4 regions of the Marinicrinis sediminis genome follow, and region 2 is predicted to be linked to each of the others. Evidence: predicted binding sites of a transcription regulator. Region 2 holds the regulator's gene; each other region holds the start of a gene.
The links. The regulator Rex, encoded in region 2, represses fermentation and respiration genes when NADH is low (regulators of the CRP and FNR family bind a similar motif). The targets are predictions, from matches to a motif close to TTGTGAAATATTTCACAA.
Positions count from the first base shown of each region.

Region 1 (3,467 bases), on a different contig from region 2:
TGTTCATTACCCAAATGATGACTTACTTTGCGATTTCCTTTGGCGTCGTCATGGGCGCTTCTATTTTTAGTGGCATTGTGGCGATTCTGACGCTGCAGCCGCCGGGATTTGCTATGAAAGAAGTAGCGGAGAAAATCAAAATTTGGGCACTGGTTGCCGCAATCGGGGGGACGATTGATCCCTTTCGTCAGATTGAGTCTAATTTTTTGGACAGTCAGTATTCTCCGGCCATCAAACAAATCTTGTACATCATTAGCGCATTTCTGGGCGCCTATTGTGCCAACAAGCTGATGAATTGGCTGTCCAGTGGAGGTCATACAAGTTGAGAGTGCCATCTGCAGCCGTATGGGGAAGGTATGTCCGTGCATTCGCCTTGCTCATATGCGGGGGGATCATCGGCAGCAGTGTCTTCATGATGATCTATCAGCATAATATGGACGAGTTGATCGATATGCACATGCATGCGAAGGAACGCATTCGCGATCTGCTGATGGAAAGCGAGGACTTGAAGAAATACAAAGATCAACAGACCATTATTCGCACAATCATGGTGAAAATCGAGGAATCAAGCGGGCAAGAACCCTTGCCTGAAGTCGTGAAAAATGAACTCAGGGCCAAAGTCCATCAGGATCTGCAATTCCTGAAAGGCCAGCCCATTGTGAAGATTATTCCGAATTCAGACAATGCGCCCCAGACCTTAAAGCACCTGTATCATAAAGTGCACAGCAACATTCACGGCAACAATTATCAGGTCACGATCAGTACAATGATCGTCGTCTACGGCGAGCTGCGTGTGTGGGTGCGGGCCGATGAGTTTGAGGCGCTGCCATAAGTTCCATGAGTTGATTTTCGGTCTGGAAACCAGTACATTAAGGGAGGTACCCATTGCGGTCAAGTCTCATTCATCAAATGGGACAACCAACAGCAAGGACATAAAGGAGCTTACGTTCATGATCATTTCATTTGTACTCTCTATGACCATCTTCTTCTCCCTCATCGCCTCCATCTACTTCAGTACGACGGCGAGAAGTAAAAAAACGTATAAGGAACAGGGAATGACGGTAGCCCGCATGAATATTTCCATGGGCATCATGCTGGTTGCCATCTCTATTTTACAAATCGCCTTCTTTGAATCCTCCACCATCCGTTACATCGTCGGGGCTGTCTTCCTGCTGCTCGGAGCTTTTAATCTATATGGCGGCATTCGAAATTACCGGATTTACAAGCATTTGCCCGCGGAAACAACCAAATAATCTCGCTGGCATCGCGCAGGATTCTGGTCAATCTCTCCGGAGATTGGCTTTTTTTAATCCTTGCCGGTTCCGCATCTCTTCTCCGGCATCCCTGTATCCATGATTCCCGGTATCCCTTATCCCTGTTTCCGGTATCCGTATCCCGGTTTACAGGTATCCTGGCATGCCAGTATCCCGAAGACTTTTATCCCGGACAGGATGGATCACAATGAATGATTTGTGATCAATATCACCATTTCTCTTTTCGAATATGTTACACTTTGCACAGGAAGACATGCTGGTCATGTTTTTCACATCATTTGCAAAACCTACATACAGAGGTGATCATCGTGAAGCACATTTTCAATCAATCAAGCAAGTCATTCGGGTTCTGGTTTACATGGATGATGGGGATGCTGATCGCAGTTCCGGCATTCGCTCATGTCAAATGGTTTAATGAAGTGGAACCCGTCAAGGAAACCCTGGAGAACATATTGTCTCCCGCTTTTTTGATCATCAGCTTACTTGTGGCGGTTGTAATCGGATTACTGCCGCAGATCGAAGCATTGATGGCCAACTCGCGCATGCTCCGCAAGGTAGAGCATACGCTGGACAAGTACCGCACCTATACGTATATCCTGCTTAAATGGGGGATTGCCATTGCGCTGCTGCTGCAAATCACCAATGACAGCATCATTGCCCCCGAAATCGAAGGAACGTCTCTTCAAAGAACGCTCGCACTGGCTGTCATTGTTCTACTGCTCATTCCGTATCATTGGCTGAGCAAATTGGCTGCCGTGCTGATTTTAATCATCTTCTCCATCTCCGTGGAGCATATGGGCGCTTTCTACATGTTGGATTACGGGTTCTATATCGCGATCGCCGTTGCCCTGCTGATGGAGAAAACAAAATTTGAACGTTTCGGCATGCCGTTTATTTATCTGGGAACGGGGCTGTCTCTGTGCTGGGTAGCCGTTGAAAAATGGGTTTTCCCAGGCATGAGCCTGAATATTATAGAAAATTGGAACGTACCCACCTTTGGATTTGAACCGGAGCTGTTTCTCATTTTAGCGGCGTTTATTGAATTTGTGGTCGGTTATTTGCTCGTCGTGGGGATCTTGAATCGCATTCTGGCGATGGTCGTGACGCTCATTTTCATCATGACCACTACCTTGTTTGGATTTACAGAGATTATCGGTCACTTCCTGCCGCACGTTATCCTTATCCTGTTCATTATAGAAGGGGTCAGTTTCTATCACCCGCCGATCAGGATTCACAAAACCAAGCTTGATCAGATCATATTCGTCTCCCTGAATTTCCTGTTTGTACTGGCCACCATGCTGCTTATTTATTACCGATTTGCATAATGAACCAACGGAATCAAACGGCCTTCTTTTTCAAGAGGGCCGTTTATTTTGAAGGGTATACATCGAGCCTTGCCGATGAATGAGCTGCTCAATGCCCTGCTTCAAGTAAGACATCAGCGCATTCGCTTCTTCGATGGTTTTCCATGCCACCTCTATGATCTGATCATCCCCCTCCAATTGCTCCGGCACATGCGTTGCCGTTGCAAGAAAGGTGAAAAACAACACTTGTTTTTCGTCCAAAAATGCTTCATTCACAGAAACCAGCTCATGCACAGTCACCGTTAACCCGGTCTCCTCTTTAGCTTCACGCACAACGGCTTCCGTCAACGTCTCACCGTCTTCCACCATTCCGCCAGGAAGCGACCAGGTCCCTCTTCGGTTGTAAACCATTAATACTCTTCCTTGCTCATCTTGTACGAGCGCATACGCAACATTCACTCTCTGCATCCTTCTCTTCTCCCTTTCTCCAGGCGCTTGCAATCGAACATCTCCAAAGAAATGTTACATATCATGCAGCTGTCTCCGCACACAATGGGTTAGCCCTGCTCAATAACATGGGCGGTAATGAGTGCTTTCATGACGATCTGATCATGATGGTGAATGTCCACCTCAACCTTGCCAAACCGCCGGCTTAGTTCGATCATCTTCGGCCGAATGACAATCTGGTGTTCCAGTTGAATCGGCTTGATAAAATAGAGCGACATGTTATCCATGACGAGATCGCCCCGCTTCTGCTCCTTGATCAAACGCTGTGCGCCCAGCGCGGACAAGAGCGTCAGTACCCCTTCTGAACCGGTCCCGAGGGTATTGGTCATCTGCGGGGTAAGTGTCCCGACAAACCGCATTTCTCCCACTTCGGAGACCTGTT
Region 1 is NZ_JBHUMM010000010.1:346,244-349,710, reverse strand. Features, by position in the region: gene ACFSUC_RS07490 (YtrH family sporulation protein) at 1-326, shown strand, start outside; gene ACFSUC_RS07485 (hypothetical protein) at 323-832, shown strand; gene ACFSUC_RS07480 (YtpI family protein) at 951-1,253, shown strand; gene ACFSUC_RS07475 (DoxX family membrane protein) at 1,583-2,599, shown strand; gene ACFSUC_RS07470 (NUDIX hydrolase) at 2,630-3,046, opposite strand; gene ACFSUC_RS07465 (DRTGG domain-containing protein) at 3,136-3,467, opposite strand, start outside.
Region 1: the regulator Rex is predicted to act here: its motif matches at 1,471-1,488, upstream of ACFSUC_RS07475 (DoxX family membrane protein).

Region 2 (3,467 bases):
AAGTGATGCGGCAGTTTTCCGAGATTCTGGTCGCATCCTGTGAACACGTCTATGAAGCCATCAAGCTGCTTACCAACAAGAAATTTCTGCAGATTCGTCAGCATACGGTACAGGTCAACGCTTTGGAGAACGATGGGGACCGCTTAATGCGTGAAGGGATCGCCGACATTTTCAAAAATCGCAAAGACCCTTACCATGATTTTGCCCTGAAAGAAATTTATGAGCGTCTGGAGCAAACAACCGATGCCTGCGAAGACGTTGCCGATGTACTGGAGAGTATCGTTCTGCGCTATGCTTAACATTGGAAACTGATTCTAATCCAACGATATGTTAACGTGAATGTTTGATGATATACACTAAAGACGGGGAGCCACCATTGGCTCCCCGTTTTTCTATGTGCCATATCTTCGTTAATCTTACTTGCTGAGTACATCCGTCAATACCGGTACGACCTGTTTCTTGCGGGATACAACGCCCTTCAGCTCCGCTTTGTTGTCTACCAGCTTGACTTGATAAGCTTCTTCTACCGCCGCAGATTGCTGACCTAATACAACGGCGACGGAATCATTGTTGAGAATATCCGTGATGACGAATACGAACAGATCCAGACCCTTCTCATCAATATTGCTTTGCAGCACCTTTTCCAGCTCCGCTTGACGACCAAGCACGTCCTGGGTGTCTACACAGTTTACTTGTGCGATTTCGACCTTGCTGCTGCCCATTTGGAACTGCTTGGAATCCAGTGTCACCAGTTCTTCAATGGATTTGTCACTCAGATCCGCGCCCGCTTTCAGCATGTCCAGCCCATAAGACTCAAGCTCTACGCCAGCAATCTGAGCAAGTTCCTTCGCTGCTGCTACATCCTGATCTGTGCAGGTAGGGGATTTGAGCAACAATGTATCGGAAATGATGGCGGACAGCATCAATCCAGCCATCGCCTTCGGAATTTCAACTTCATGTTCTTTGTACAGCTTTTTCAGAATGGTTGTCGTACAGCCAACGGGCTCTGCACGATAATACAGTGGACCACTGGTTTCAAAATTCGCAATCCGGTGATGATCGATTACTTCCAGCACCGTGACCTGATCAATGTCATTCGCACTTTGCTGACGCTCATTGTGATCGACGAGGATAACCTGGTTCGTTTCGGCAGCTACCGCTTCAACCAGTCTAGGCGCTTCCACATTGAAATGATCCAGCACAAATTGGGTTTCACTGCTGACCGATCCAAGACGAACCGCTTCCGCATTCATCCCCAGTTTGTTCTTCAGATCCGCATACACTAGTGCGGAGCAAATTGTGTCCGTGTCCGGATTTTTGTGTCCAAAAATCAATACTTTTTCCATCCATCCTACTCCTTACTCTACTGGTTTGATTCTTTTCACTTATGATCATAACGCTAAATTCCGATAATTCCAATAGCTTTTATATATATTTTTTATTATTCCTCGAGATAATAGGCCAAGCTGTGCAATTCGGTCGTAAAATCTGCATGATGAATGCGAATGTGGGCAGGTACCTTAACAATCGCAGGTGCGAAATTCAAAATGGCCTCCACCCCGGCTTCAACAAAAGCATTTGCGACAATCTGAGCCTCTACAGCCGGCACCGTAATAATGCCGACCCGAATGCCGTGCTGCCGAACTACCTCAGGCAGTTCTTCCATCGGCAAGACCTTGAGGTGATTGATTTCCTTCCCGATCTTGTCCTTCGCACTGTCGAATACAGCGGTAATCTTCATGTTGTCCTTCAGATACGTATTATAATTGGAGAGCGCATGTCCAAGGTTCCCCGCTCCGACCAGTCCGACATGAATAATCTGGTCCAGCTTCAGAATGTGTCGGATCTTTTCGATCAGGTAATGGACATCATAGCCGATCCCTTTTTTGCCGAATTCACCGAAGTAGGCAAGGTCTTTCCGGATCTGGGCCGGATTCAGATTCAGCTTTTGCCCGAGTTCCTGAGAGGAAACGGTCTGAATCTGCATCATATTTAATTCATTGAGATATCTTAAATAGATCGGGAGTCTGCGTACAACAGCCTCTGAAATTTTCATGGATTTCATGACCTCAACCTTTCTTCTGGGCCTCCAGTGGATACGCTTGGGAAGGTTCGAACCATTCCCTGACCCTTTCTATCATCAGCTGCTTGGACATATGCTCCATCTTCGGACCCGGGAGAGAGTATAGAAAATGCTTGCCATAATACGTGTCTATGACCCTCGTATCATAGATGAGCACGATCCCGCGATCAGAGGATGTCCGGATCAATCTGCCAAATCCCTGCTTGAAGCGGATGACCGCCTGTGGAACGGTATAGTCCATAAACGGATTTTTGTTCTTCTGCTTCAAATATTCCGCTTTCGCCTCGGCCACAGGATGATTCGGCGGTTGAAACGGCAATCGCACGATGACCAGACAGGACAGTGCTTCACCCGGTATGTCCACCCCTTCCCAGAAGCTGCTCGTACCGAGCAGGACGCTTTGCGCCCGATCGGTAAACCATTTGGTCAGCTTGCTGCGATTGTTGCTGTCCACCCCTTGCCCCAGTACCTGAATGGAAGTGTCCTGCAATTGCTCCTTCAGCGCGCCATGCACATCCCGCAACATGCGATAGGAAGTAAACAGGACCAGCATTCTGCCTTGTGTAATCTTGGCCACCTCTGCCAGAGAACGGATGAGCTCTTCCACGTACTCCTTTTCCCCAATTCGTCCCTTCAGCTTCGGGAAATCGCGCGGGATACAGACGAGCACATTTTCCCGGTAATTGAACGGGGAAGATAATTGCACCGTATGCACGTCCTCGGACGATGCCTCCGAACCGAGTCCTACCTGTTCCCGAATATAGGCGAAATTTCGATTGACGCTCAATGTCGCAGAGGTCAGCACGATCGATTCCTTCACGTCAAAGAACTTTTCTTTCAGCAGGTAACTGACATCAATCGGCACCGTAAAAAACTGCAGCGATTTGTGCCGGAATGAAACATTGGCCTCGATCCAGTACACATGATCCTTCTTCATGGAGAGGAAGAGCCGCATCTCATCTCTGCATCGCTCAATATCCTTAACAGAGCCCTGTATGTCTGTCAGGACGCTCTGAATGTCGTAATCATCCACTTCATCCTTTACCTCATCCAGCGCCTTCTGAAGCGTTTTGAGCAGCTCTGAGCTATGCACATGGATGTTCTCCTCGATCTCCTTGAGCGAAGGCCAGTAAGCAGGTAATTCACCTGGCTTGTACCTCACAACGGCCTGTCCGCCTTCCTGCATGGCGGTCGCTTCAAGCGGAACCATATCCTCGCCATATACCTTCTCGAAGAATTCATCCCACGACTGCTGGAGTTGAATCGACTTATGGATCGCCTGATCAAGGGCATCAACCCATTTCTCCGCCTTCTCGTAACCGCTATGCATCAGCATCTCACTCAACTGGGGCAGCTTGCCGATATTTCCTTCCTTGTGTAGCCA
Region 2 is NZ_JBHUMM010000043.1:313,524-316,990, reverse strand. Features, by position in the region: gene ACFSUC_RS15315 (DUF47 domain-containing protein) at 1-299, shown strand, start outside; gene ACFSUC_RS15310 (manganese-dependent inorganic pyrophosphatase) at 417-1,346, opposite strand; gene ACFSUC_RS15305 (redox-sensing transcriptional repressor Rex) at 1,442-2,065, opposite strand; gene dinG (ATP-dependent DNA helicase DinG) at 2,070-3,467, opposite strand, start outside.

Region 3 (3,467 bases), on a different contig from region 2:
TTGACGCCGTAGGTCGTCAGCGTGGAGCCGGACTTGGCGGTGGACATGATGAAAGAGAGCAGACGCTCAATCAGTTGCTCGTCGAGATGGACGGCTTCGGAGCGAATGAAGGCATTATCATCATCGCGGCTACCAACCGTCCAGATATCCTGGACCCGGCCCTTCTCAGACCGGGACGCTTTGACCGCCAGATTACCGTTGATCGTCCAGATGTAAAAGGTCGCGAGGCGGTACTGAAAGTCCATGCGCGCAACAAGCCGCTCGGCGATGATGTGAAGCTGGATGTACTCGCCAAGTACACCACGGGCTTCACAGGCGCAGATTTGGAAAACTTGCTGAATGAAGCCGCGTTGATCGCAGCTCGTCGGAACAAAAAGAATATCGGCATGGCGGATCTGGATGAGGCGTTCGACCGTGTCATCGTCGGAACGCAGAAAAAGAGCCGTGTCATCAGCGACAAAGAGAAACGCACTGTGGCTTACCATGAAGCAGGTCATACCATTATCGGTTATCATGTGCGCAACGCGGATATCATCCATAAAGTGACCATCGTGCCACGCGGCCGGGCTGGCGGATATGCGATGATGATTCCGAAAGATGGCGAAGATCGTATGCTTCAGACCAAGTCAGAATTGCTCGATCGTGTGACGGGCTTGCTTGGCGGCCGGGTATCCGAAGAACTGTATATCGGAGAAATCGGAACCGGTGCGTATGACGACTTCAAAAAAGCAACAGGTATTGTTCGCGCTATGGTCGTGGAATACGGCATGAGTGACAAGCTTGGGCCGCTGCAATTTGGCAACAGCCAAGGGCAGGTATTCCTAGGCAGAGATATTAACCATGAGCAGAACTATAGTGATCAGGTTGCTTACGAAATAGACAAGGAAATGCAGGACATGATTCGCAACTGCTATGAGGAAGCCAAACGGATTCTGAGCGAACATGCGGATCAGGTTCATCTGATCGCGAACAAGTTGCTGGAACTGGAAACGCTCGACAAGGATCAAATTTACGAGTTGCTGGAAACCGGCAAACTGGAGGTTAACATCCGCGAGCGAGTAACAGATGATGGGAAGAATGATGTCAAAGTCAACATTCAGAAGCAGGATGATGCCGAGAATGAAGCCAATAAGCTGGGCTTTGACAAGCAAGAAGAATCCACTTCTTCCACTGATCAGCAAGATGAAAAATCAACTGAAGATCATAAGGATGACAAGAAAAGCGAATAATATTGTTATCCTTGGATTTGATCCGGAATTCCATTGGGGATTCCGGATTTTTCATTCTCTGCACATTGACACCTGCAGTAAGGTGCTGTAAATTAAGTATCAACTAAAACTGCACTTGTGAATTATTGCTCAATCTATGAAACGTATCGCTTGAACGAAGCTAGCGATCACAGGAGATACGTATGAACAGAGTCAGCATTTGAGATAGAGGAGGTTGCTGCAGCATGGAGACGTTAGCGATAGAGGCGAAAAAGCAACGCAATCTGGAGCTGAAGGAACGTTTACTGCAATTGAAGAAAGAGCGCAATGCCATTATATTAGCTCATTATTATCAGCGTGATGAAATTCAGGAAGTGGCGGATTTTCGGGGAGATTCCTTCCTGCTCGCACAAAAAGCGGCCGAAACCGATGCCGATGTCATCGTTTTTTGCGGCGTGCATTTCATGGGGGAAAGTGCCAAAATACTGGCTCCGGACAAAACCGTCCTGATCCCGGATGAGCGTGCAGGCTGTCCAATGGCCGATATGGTAAATGTGGAAGGACTGCGTGCATTGAAGCAGAAGCACCCCAATGCCACCGTTGTGACGTACATTAACTCCTCCGCAGAGATCAAGGCCGAAACCGATATCTGCTGTACGTCGGCCAATGCGGTCAAGGTGATCCAGTCTGTGGATTCAGATGAGATCATCTGGGTTCCGGACAAGAACCTGGGTCACTACGTATCCCAGTATACCGACAAGAAAATGATTATTTGGGAAGGCTATTGCAATACACATGATATGCTCACCGTCAAAGACGTAGAGGAAATGAGATCCAAGTATCCGAACGCCGAGTTCGTGGTTCATCCGGAATGCCGTCCGGAAGTGGTCGAGATGGCTGATTTTGTAGGAAGTACAACCGGCATTCTGAAATATTGCAAACAGGCGGAGGCCAAAGAATTCATCGTGGGCACGGAGGATGGAACCGGCTATCAGCTTCGATTGGACAGCCCGGACAAAACGTTCCATTTCGCGAGCAAATTTCTGGTGTGTCCGAATATGAAAGTCAACAACCTGAAAAAGCTGGTGCGATGCCTGGAAACGATGCAGCCGCAGATTTATGTACCGCCTCAGGTTGCGGACAAGGCACGTCGTTCCCTCGAACGGATGCTGGAAGTGACGGTTTAATAAAAGGTCACGAGTGATGCAGACAGAGATTCATTGGGAACTCCAGTTGAATCTCTGTTTTTCGCTGTTTGAATGGCATTTATTTGCGAAAGGTTGGAAATCGCATGTTACGGAAGGTCGGTGTTCACCATGGAACAACTCCCCCGGTACTTGACAGGGTTTGACTTAAATACGTTGTCCCGCTATGAGACGGATGTCATTCTCGTCGGGGCAGGCATCGCCGGTTTGTTTACGGCCATTAAGGCGGCCGAGCATCAGCGTGTTCTCCTGATCACCAAGAGATCATTGACGGAGAGCAATACCAGGTATGCGCAAGGAGGGATTGCCGCCGTCATCTCGGAAGAGGATTCTCCGATGTATCATCGGCAGGATACCCTGATCGCTGGAGCAGGATTGTGCTCGGTAAAGGCGGTAGATGTGCTCGTTCATGAAGGACCTGCCGGGGTGCAGGACCTCATTCACATGGGTACGAAGTTCGATGAGAAGGATGGCATGCTCGCTTTGACTCGGGAAGGGGCACACAGTCAGCGCCGCATATTGCATGCGCACGGGGACGCTACCGGAGCGGAGATCGTACGAGCCTTGCTGGATACCGCACATCAGCATCCGAATATTGAGATGTGGGATGACCGGTATGTGATCGACCTGATCACCGATCAACAGGAATGTGTCGGAGTACTCGTCCAGGATGAACAGGGTCACAAGCAGTTCGTCCGGGCCAAGGCGACTGTGCTGTGCAGTGGCGGAGCGGGGCAACTTTATCGCTACACGACCAATCCGGATGTGGCGACAGGAGATGGAATTGCGATGGCGTACCGGGCGGGCGCAGATATTCGGGATGTGGAGTTCATTCAGTTTCATCCTACTTCCCTTTGCTATCCAGGTGCTCCTCGCTTTCTGATCTCTGAGGCGGTTCGTGGGGAAGGAGCGGTTCTGCGCAATATTAAGGGAGAGCGGTTTATGAAATCGTATCACCCACAGCTTGAACTGGCCCCGCGTGATGTGGTAGCCCGGGCCATCGTCAGTGAGATGGAACAAACGAAATCCACCTTTGTGTATCTCGATTTCACCC
Region 3 is NZ_JBHUMM010000012.1:13,824-17,290, reverse strand. Features, by position in the region: gene ftsH (ATP-dependent zinc metalloprotease FtsH) at 1-1,229, shown strand, start outside; gene nadA (quinolinate synthase NadA) at 1,454-2,395, shown strand; gene nadB (L-aspartate oxidase) at 2,525-3,467, shown strand, end outside.
Region 3: the regulator Rex is predicted to act here: its motif matches at 1,345-1,362, upstream of nadA (quinolinate synthase NadA).

Region 4 (3,467 bases), on a different contig from region 2:
TGTGACCCCGATTTCACTGGGCATAGGCAGTATATAGGAAGGAACAGAAATCCAGTCGAGCCGAATGCCCCATTCCCAGCACATAAGGAGAAGGATGGCCGCTGTGCATGCTGGCCATCCTTTTTGCAATCCCTTTTTCCATTTCTTCATCGATATTTCTCCGTCAGCACATCCATGGATGCTCCTTCAGGATTGTAATAAATCTTGACCTGGGAAATCACGTTCGGCGATCCCATTTCAATCATCGCTTCGTTCATGCGCTGGATAATGTTCATACAATCTGAAAGCTCACCTTCCATCGTCGTTTCCAGCGGGTGGACTTCATATTTAATACCGGACTGATGGATGATTTCGATCGCTCTGTCTACATAGGGGATGACATCCTCGCCATCCTTCGTTTTCGGGATAATCTGAATACTTACAAGTGCGTTAGCCATGGTGACATGCTCCTCTCGTTATTCACCCTGTGCAGGCAAAAAGTCGTTGGTATACGCTTTGCTGATATCCATCGGCTTTTCCAGCAGTTCATTGTCTAGCATCCACTGAGTATAGTTGTTCCAAACGGATTCTTTCTGTTCACCCCAGCGCGGTGCGTCCGCCTGGTATTGATCTGCGAGCCACTCTTGACTGGCTTTGACAAGCTCTGCGTTCAGCTCAGGTTCAGCTTCAATCAGAATCTCAGCGGCTTTGTCCGGTTCACGCATGGCGAACTCATAGCCTTCGGTTGTTGCGTTCATGAAAGATTGGACCAGTTCAGGTTGCTCGGCAATGAGATTTTCGTTGGTGATCAGCACTGGCGTATAATAATCCAGTTCTTCTGCATAGTCCTGCAAATAAATCATGTCAATGGATTTGCCGCGAAGTTCGGCCTCAATGCCCGTCCAAGCATAGAAAATCCATGCAAAATCAATATCGCGCTCCGTGGCAGCGAAAAAGTCGCTGTCGCCAAGTGAAATGAAATCTACCTTGCTTACATCCGCACCTTCTGTGCGCATGAGGGAATCCATTACCTGTTCTTCAACTGGACTGCCCCAGCCTCCGTAGGTTTTGCCTTCAAAGTCTTTTGGTGATTTGATATTTTTCTCTACCGGAGCGGCAAAGCCGGAAGTGTTGTGCTGAATAACAGCGGCAATCGATACGATTGGCAGCTCGCTTCCTGTCCGTGCATAGGTGACTTCCTCCTGGTAGCTGACACCGAAATCTGCCTGACCGGCCGCTACAAGATTCGCAGCACCAGCATCGCCAGGCTGGATGATCTCAACCTCGAGTCCGGCTTCTTCATAATATTCATTCGCTTGCGCGACATAGAGACCGGTATGATTCGTATTCGGTGTCCAGTCGAGGACAACGGTTACCTTTTGTTTCTCTTTCTTCTCATTTGAATCTGTGGCGGAGTCAGTGTTTTCTTCATCGTTATGGCCATTAGCCGCGGCCTCGTTCTGGTTCTCAGACTGCGTATTGGTTGCCTCTCCATTCTCGTTGTTGCCTTGTCCGCATGCGGCGAGCAGGGACAGCATCAGGACCGCAATCAGCATTAGAATACCGGATCGTTTTGTCATCATGTTCATTAGTTGAATTCTCTCCTTTATCTATATAGGTATGCATACATAAAATCTTGACACGAAAAACACATAGATCACCATACAAAAAAGACGCCTCCCGCAGGAAGCGCCTCACGATTGTGTTTGAAAACAGTCATGATTAATAACAGGCTTCGCTCCCTACGCTGGCATTACCCAGATCAGGTGAAGGGTATGTGTCTTAAAGGGACACGATTCTCAGCCGGCCAATTCCAGCACCCCCGCATGTATCGTATATGGTGATATGCACCTTTTGAAGATTTCGTTACCATTATATCGACAAAATCAGCGGATGTCTACCAGTCGTCACGTTTCGTTCTCAGTTCATGTGAGTCAGCTCACAGTGTTTCCCGGCCTGGAGGATTACAATTAACAAAGTTTCGGATGTTCATATCATAAAATGAAATGACAAATCGTGATCAAGGTGCAGCAGTAAGGGAAAGACCTCCCATACTTTGTGAAAGTTTTCACAAAAAAGACACACAATCACGCGTTTGCGTTCAGGCGTTGTGACAATTGTCATAGTGAGTCCATCGAAAAAAAACTAAGATAGAGTCATAAAGAACACGCACCATGATGTGAGCGTTCGATTATCCAATAGGAGGCGGAGAACATGAATGTGACAGAGAAAAAAGCAAACGAGCAACAAACAGCTCAGAAGCAAGTCGATGTGTTGATGAATAATGCAAAGAAGGCCCTGGAAGAATTCATGAAGCTGGATCAGGAGCAGGTTGACGAGATCGTCAAACAAATGGCGCTCGCAGGTCTTGATCGTCACATGGAACTGGCCAAAATGGCTGTTACCGAAACGGGTCGCGGCGTTTATGAAGACAAGATCACCAAAAACATCTTTGCTACAGAATATATTTACCACAGCATTAAATATGACAAAACCGTTGGCGTCATTGCTGACAATCCATATGAGAACTACAAGCAGGTTGCGGAGCCAGTTGGGATCGTTGCAGGGGTAACGCCGGTAACGAACCCGACATCGACCACGATGTTTAAATCCCTGATCTCTGCAAAAACAAGAAACCCGATTATCTTTGCTTTCCATCCATCTGCTCAAAAATGTAGCGCTGAAGCCGCAAAAACGGTTTATGAAGCAGCAGTGAAAGCAGGAGCGCCAGAACATATCATTCAATGGGTAGAGGTTCCTTCCCTGGAAGCGACGCAATACTTGATGAATCATGCCGATACTGCACTGGTTCTGGCAACAGGTGGATCAGGCATGGTGAAATCCGCATACAGCACAGGTAAGCCGGCTCTCGGTGTTGGTCCTGGTAACGTACCATGCTTCATTGAAAAGACAGCCAACATTGAACAGGCTACAACCGATCTGGTACTGTCCAAAACGTTTGACAACGGGATGATCTGTGCATCTGAGCAGGCAGTCATTCTGGAAGAGCCAATTTACAATCAGGCGAAGAAATTGCTGCAAGAGCATGGCTGCTACTTCCTGAACAAAGAGGAAACAGAAAAAGTAAGCGGTCTGGTTATCAAGAAAGATTCCTGTGCCGTCAATGGCGTGATTGTGGGTCAGCCGGCGCATAAAATCGCAGAAATGGCTGGCGTAAAGGTTCCGGAAACGACAAAAGTGCTAATTGCGGAATTGCAGGGCGTGGGTGAGAAATTCCCGTTGTCTGCAGAGAAACTGAGCCCGGTACTGGCTTGCTATAAAGTGAAGACCGCAGAGCAGGGAATCGAGCGGGCCGCTGAAATCGTACAGTTTGGCGGAATGGGTCACTCTTCGGTTATCCACTCCAACGATCAGGCTGTCATCGATGCCTTCTCCAAGCGTCTGCAAACTGGACGTATTATCATTAACTCCCCGTCTACGCACGGTGCAATTGGTGACATCTACAACACGAACTTGCCTTCCCTGAC
Region 4 is NZ_JBHUMM010000005.1:34,533-37,999, reverse strand. Features, by position in the region: gene ACFSUC_RS03215 (ABC transporter permease) at 1-150, opposite strand, end outside; gene ACFSUC_RS03210 (MTH1187 family thiamine-binding protein) at 147-437, opposite strand; gene ACFSUC_RS03205 (ABC transporter substrate-binding protein) at 456-1,562, opposite strand; TPP riboswitch at 1,702-1,813, opposite strand; gene adhE (bifunctional acetaldehyde-CoA/alcohol dehydrogenase) at 2,194-3,467, shown strand, end outside.
Region 4: the regulator Rex is predicted to act here: its motif matches at 2,036-2,053, upstream of adhE (bifunctional acetaldehyde-CoA/alcohol dehydrogenase).